2 regions of the Shewanella spartinae genome follow, and region 1 is predicted to be linked to the other one. Evidence: predicted binding sites of a transcription regulator. Region 1 holds the regulator's gene; the other holds the start of a gene.
What was found. Region 1 encodes FliA, which starts transcription of late flagellar genes. Its sites were predicted from a motif close to CTAAAGNTNNNNNNNNNNNNGCCGATA; they were not measured.
Positions count from the first base shown of each region.

Region 2: the regulator FliA is predicted to act here: its motif matches at 1,740-1,766, upstream of K0I31_RS04355 (DUF5610 domain-containing protein).

Region 1 covers NZ_CP080418.1:1,577,588-1,580,704, reverse strand. The annotation lists gene K0I31_RS07025 (protein phosphatase CheZ) at 1-350, opposite strand, end outside; gene cheY (chemotaxis response regulator CheY) at 364-747, opposite strand; gene K0I31_RS07015 (RNA polymerase sigma factor FliA) at 790-1,509, opposite strand; gene K0I31_RS07010 (MinD/ParA family protein) at 1,502-2,383, opposite strand; gene flhF (flagellar biosynthesis GTPase FlhF) at 2,388-3,117, opposite strand, start outside.
Region 2 covers NZ_CP080418.1:977,160-980,276, forward strand. The annotation lists gene K0I31_RS04340 (ABCB family ABC transporter ATP-binding protein/permease) at 1-433, shown strand, start outside; gene K0I31_RS04345 (hypothetical protein) at 509-766, shown strand; gene K0I31_RS20100 (hypothetical protein) at 797-1,006, opposite strand; gene K0I31_RS04350 (phosphoglycerate mutase family protein) at 1,120-1,656, opposite strand; gene K0I31_RS04355 (DUF5610 domain-containing protein) at 1,809-2,390, shown strand; gene K0I31_RS04360 (ferredoxin--NADP reductase) at 2,520-3,117, shown strand, end outside.

The DNA.
Region 1 (3,117 bases):
GCCTGTACGTTCATGGTAAGGGCATCTGCAAGGGGCAGAGACTCTTCGACGGCGTCCATGGTTTTATTGGCGGCCTGCTCCGTCATGTCGATGACATAATTGAGGCGCTCTTTGGCATCGGGAATTTCGCTATTGGCCAGCTCCACGAGGCGACCGTCCACCTGAAAGTCCACTATGGCACTGTGAAGCTGACGGGTTAGGCGACCCACCTCGTCAAACAGCTCTTTCTGAATCGGGCTGGCGATATCGCGAATTAGCTCATCGGCCATCTCTTGTTGACCCGCCTCTAGCAGATCAACGAGTTGCTTGGCCTGTGCTAGATTGATCAGCCCTGAAGTTTCTGCCTGCATAGCTCAACCTTGATTAACCGAGTCGTTCGAAAATTTTGTCTAACTTCTCTTTCAATGTCGCCGCAGTAAAAGGTTTCACCACATAGCCATTCACACCGGCCTGCGCCGCTGCAATGATCTGTTCCCTTTTCGCTTCCGCAGTCACCATCAACACAGGAATGTGCTTCAGGTTGTCATCAGCACGGATAGCCTTTAACAGGTCGATCCCCTGCATGCCAGGCATATTCCAATCGGTCACGACAAAGTCAAAATCGCCTTTTTGCAACATAGGCAAGGCTGTCGAACCGTCATCTGCTTCCTGAGTGTTATTAAAACCCAAGTCTCTCAACAAGTTCTTGATGATGCGTCTCATTGTTGAGAAGTCGTCAACAACGAGAATCTTCATATTCTTGTCCAAGGTTTCCTCCGCGGAGCTGTTTTTATATTGCTCATGTAATCGTTATATTTTGGTCCAATGCTTGAGTTTAGCTTTGAGTCTGAGCATCGCCTGGCTGTGTATCTGGCTTACTCGGGATTCGCTTACATCAAGTACGGCACCGATCTCTTTTAAATTTAATGCTTCGTCATAATATAACGACAAAACTAATCCATCTCTTTCTGGCAGTAATTTAATCGCCTCGACGAGGGCCTCGTGGAACTGTGTCTCTGCCAGTGACTCAAATGCGTCGTCCTGATGATCGTCTTCCTGTCTTACTACATCGACCGATACACCAAGATCTTCAATTCCAACTACTTTCCCGACGGAAACATCATTAAGAATATGATGGTACTCATCGAGCGTCATATCAAGTCGATCCGCAATTTCATTGTCTTTTGCGTCACGTCCAAGTTCTTGTTCTAGCTCGTCAATCACCTGGGCTATGCGTCGCTGATTACGGTGAACCGACCTGGGTACCCAGTCTCCTCGCCTAATCTCGTCGAGCATGGAGCCGCGAATACGTATACCGGCGAAGGTTTCAAACTTGGCGCCCTTGCTGCCATCGAACTTGGCCGAGGCTTCAAGCAGGCCCATCATACCTGCTTGTAACAGATCATCCAATTGCACCGAGGCGGGTAGACGAGCGAGTAAATGGTGAGCAATCCTTTTTACCAACGGTGCATACTGTTCGACAATAGAAGCTTTGTTATCTAAACAAGTATACGCAGCGGCTTTACTCACTCGTACGATCCTCTTGATATTCGGGACGTTGAACCAATCGCTCTACAAAGAACTCCAGGTGTCCGCCCGGTTGTTGTGGCACTGGCCAGCTAATAATCTTATTCGCTAGGCCGTGATAAGCAATTGACGCAGGCGACTTAGGAAATGCCTCGACGATCAACTTTTGTTTACGAACTGATTTGCGAAGGTTTTCATCGAAGGGGATAGTCGCAACCAGCTCCAGGGCCACGTCGAGAAAACGGTCGGTTACCTTGCTAAGTTTAGCAAACAACTCCATCCCTTCTCGCAAACTTCTGACCATGTTTGCCACAATCTTAAATCTGAATACACCGTGCTCACGGCTAAGAATCTTAATCAAAGCATAGGCATCGGTAATAGAGGTCGGCTCGTCGCACACCACCACCAACACATCTTGAGAGGCGCGAGAGAAGCTGAGCACCATGTCTGAGATACCTGCCGCGGTATCGACCACCAGGATATCAAACTGGGTCTTCATCTCGCTGAAGGCACGGATCAGGCCCGCATGCTGGGCCGGTGTCAGCTCGACCATGGCCTGGGTGCCAGAAGTAGCTGGAATAATGCCAATCCCCTTAGGACCGCGTACGATAATATCGTCAAGGTCAGCGTCACCCGATAATACGTGGGAGAGATTGCGCTCGGCTCTTAGGCCCAACATGACATCGACGTTGGCCAGGCCCAAGTCGGCATCGAGCACAAGCACACGCTTGCCCTTCTCGGCCAGGGAGACGGCGGTATTGATCGATACGCTGGTTTTACCTACGCCACCCTTACCACCGGTTACGGCAATTACTTTTACTTTTTCGTTATATGGTTGATTCATCATACGTAAACCGCTTGCTTGATCCCGACTCATTATATTACTCAAATGCGTAGGCCTGTTCATATGACCTTTCGTTATTCTGTATTGGTTGCACTTTCTTTTCGAGTACCGACAGGGCCTTGTTGGCTAAGGCTAAGGTGTCGGCTACTTGCATATCTTCTGGCACTCTTTGTCCATCGGTGACATAACTCAAAGGTAATCCGCTTTGAATCAACACACTCAACGCCGGTGCCAAGGCCACTGATTCATCTAATTTGGTCAAAATCGCGCCGGATAATGGAATCCGGGTAAACTGCGCGACGGCATCTTCAAGCACTCTTCTTTGACTTGTAGATGACAGTACCAGATAACTGCGAATAGGTAATCTGCTATTTGCAGTTAAATTATCAAGTTGCTGGAACAATCTCACATCTCTCTGTCCCATGCCCGCCGTATCTATCAATACTAGCTTGCGATTGCGGAACTGATAAAGAATTTGTTCCAACTCATTGAGATCATGAGCTTGCTTGACCGGGCACCCCATTATTTTGCCATAGGTTGCCAGCTGCTCATAGGCTCCAATGCGATAATGATCCGTTGTAATGAGTGCAACTTGATCTGAACCATGCTGCGCGGCGAATCGAGCGGCTAATTTTGCGACACTCGTCGTCTTACCCACACCGGTTGGCCCCACGAAGGCGACCACACCGCCTTGACGAACGATGTCGTCACCTTGGTTGTCGAGCATATTTGCCAGGCTGCGTGGCAAGGCCTTTACCAGATCTGCC
Region 2 (3,117 bases), 600 kb from region 1:
TTATGGTCTGCCGGGGGCGAGCGATGAGCAGGTGAAGGCGGCGATAGAGCTGGCGCATCTGTCTAATTTCGTCTCTCAACTCAGCGAAGGCTGGCACACTAAGGTGGGTGAGCGCGGGTTAAAACTCTCCGGCGGCGAGAAACAGAGGGTGGCGATCGCCAGGGCGATCCTCAAGGGCTCGCCCCTGTTGGTGTTCGATGAGGCGACCTCTTCGCTGGATAGCCATTCAGAGCAGGCGATCCTCAATGCGCTCAAGGAGATGGCCAAGGGGCATACGAGTCTGGTCATCGCTCACAGGCTGTCGACGGTCGTGGATGCCGACCAGATCTTGGTGCTGAGTCAGGGCAAGATAGTCGAGCGTGGCGATCATCAGAGCCTGCTCGCGGCCGATGGCCTGTATAAGAAATTGTGGACCGTACAAAATCAGCATTAATTGTGTGGGATTAAGTATTCGTTCAGGTTTGATTTGCATAATATTTGTTAATAACAAACCTACGGAGGCGGTCCCATGAAAAACATCCCTATACATGCAAGTATCGAAGGCCAGGCGCGGATCGTAGATACCGATTGGCTAGCCATCATGGCGACCTTAAGAGAGCGGGGATTGGGACAGGAGGAGTTGGTGGTCGTCTATGCCCAGCTGAGCTCCTACCTGAGGGTCACGACACGGGGCCTGACCCTTGCCATGATCCCGCCCTCGACCGTAATCGAAGGGCTTACGCGTGAAGTAAAGCACTACGCGAATGACTATGCGGGGATGATGTAGGGTTTGCCGCCAGACTGGCTGGCAGAAGGACTAGGCTGTTTTTGAGGTGTTGATCGGCTTCCAACCGTCACAGAGGAGGCTGAGCTTGGTATTTTGCGGCTCATAGGGGGTCAGTCTAATGATCTCTCCACCCTTGAAGCAGATTGTCTCGCCTTCAATAACCGTTAATCGGTTGCAGTTTTGACAGCTAACCGACAAAGGTTTACTTTTATTTCCCGCTCCAAAAAACGAATTACTCACCAGTGATTCTCCGTGGCTGCGCTTAACGTCAGCGCGTGCTGCTATTCCATATATCGCTAATGTAATCAAGTTTAGATCATAAAGCTAGCGCTATCTAGACTAATGTCTAATCCTTATTGGGTATTGCCTGAAGTTGCACCATATTGGGTTTTTATCAGGCTACTTGCGCCATCTTGGGGCAGGGAAAGGATAAACAAATTGTCATATTCATCCTCTCTCAATTGAGGTATTTCGGGTCCTCGAAGTGCCTTGATGATCAGTGGCACAGTATTGGAGTGGCCGGCGATGATCACATTGCCCTGCTGCGCCATCACCTTGTCGGCAATGGCCGCAATATGTTTGTCCAAATCCTTGCCTGCGTCGATGACAACTAAAGGAATTCCTCTGGCGGTAATAAGCGGCGTTAAGGTTTCCTGGGTGCGCTTAAATTGTGTGGATATGGCCAGGCTGAGTGGGGTATCGCCCAAGCTTTCAACCAATGCCTGTGCTCGCAACTTGCCCGCGTCATTCAAGCTAGGGTCGCGTCCCTGGTCTGCTTTTTCGGCATGACGCACCAGAATTACCGTCTTGCTGGCGATTGCTGGATTGGCCTGCGCCATTGGCAGGTAAGCTACCAGGGCGAAAAGTCCAATGCTGATGAGTCGTAACATGGGAACCCTTATTTAATTAACGAATTGGTTAGCATACCGCACTTTGTGTGAATTGCCGATGACAGATTAATTGGGCATTTGCGCTAAAGTTGCTTACAAAATGGACGATAATAATAGCTGAGGGCTAATTTAATTTGGTGAGCGAGGCGATTATGGAGATTCAAAATCACGGCGGAGCCGTATCTGCGGCGGCGCACAACAAGACAGATTCGACGACTAACCATGGTCAACAAGTCTCCGAAGTGGCCAAGAACAAGACGGCATTGGCGGCCAGTAAACAGCTGATGAATACGGCGATCTTGGAAGCGCAGCAAGAGGTGAACTTGAGCGCGGGCAATGAGCCCATGCAGCTGTTGTATAAGGCGGCGATTGAGGCGATTAATGAAGAGCTGGCACCAACCATGGGTGAGCACGCCATCGAGAGGGCGGCGGCTCAAGGGGTGGATACCTCACCCGAGGCGACGGCCGAGCGCATCGTCAGCTTTGCGACTCAGTTTTTTGCCATACATCAGGAGCAAAACAGCAGCATGTCCTTCGATGAGCAGCTCAGCTCCTTCATGGACATAATCGGTGGTGCCATTGACCAAGGTTTCGATGAGGCCAAAGATATCCTCTCCGGACTCAAGGTGCTTGAAGGCGATATTGCGGCTGGGGTCGACAAGACCTATGGCCTAGTACAGGAAGGGCTGCAGGCATTCAGAGACAGTTTCAATCAAGAGACAGAGCAAGAATAAGGCCTTCTGACTCCCATTAGATTTCGATAAACCCCTTAAGATAAGGGGTTTTTTGTTGTCTTGACTCGGATAGAAAATCTATGAATCATGGGAGTATCAGTATTGATTGATGCCAGCAGAGGTGGCGATATGTGGGGAGAGGCAAAGGTTGTAGAGCGGATTGACTGGAGCGATCAGTTATTTACCCTGAAGCTGTCGGCCGATATCGGCGATTTCATTGCTGGGCAATTCATTAAGTTGTCGCTGCATATTGACGATAAACGTGTCGCCAGAGCCTATTCACTGGTCAATGCGCCCGATGCGCCGCTGCTGGAGGTGCTGGCGGTCAGTGTCGACGATGGTCTGCTGTCGCCAAAGTTGCAGGCCTTAGCCCCGGGAGACAGCATCGATATCTCCACTAAGGCGGCGGGTTTTATGACGCTGGATGAGATCCCAGCCCAGGGCAAGCATATGTGGTTTTTTGCTACGGGAACCGCGGTGGGCCCCTTTATCTCCATGATGAGAACCACCGAACCCTGGCAGCGTTTTGAGCGGGTGATCTTAGTCTACGGCGTGCGCTATCAAGAGGATCTCGCCTATTATGAAGAGCTTAAGGCGTTCCAGGCCAAATACCCCGGAAAGTTTACCTTAGTTACCTCTGTGACCCGGGAGCCGGTGGAAGGCGCGCTCAGTTGCCGCATCACCCAAGGTGTCGAGAGCGGAGTGATCGAGCAGCAGGTCGGCCTCA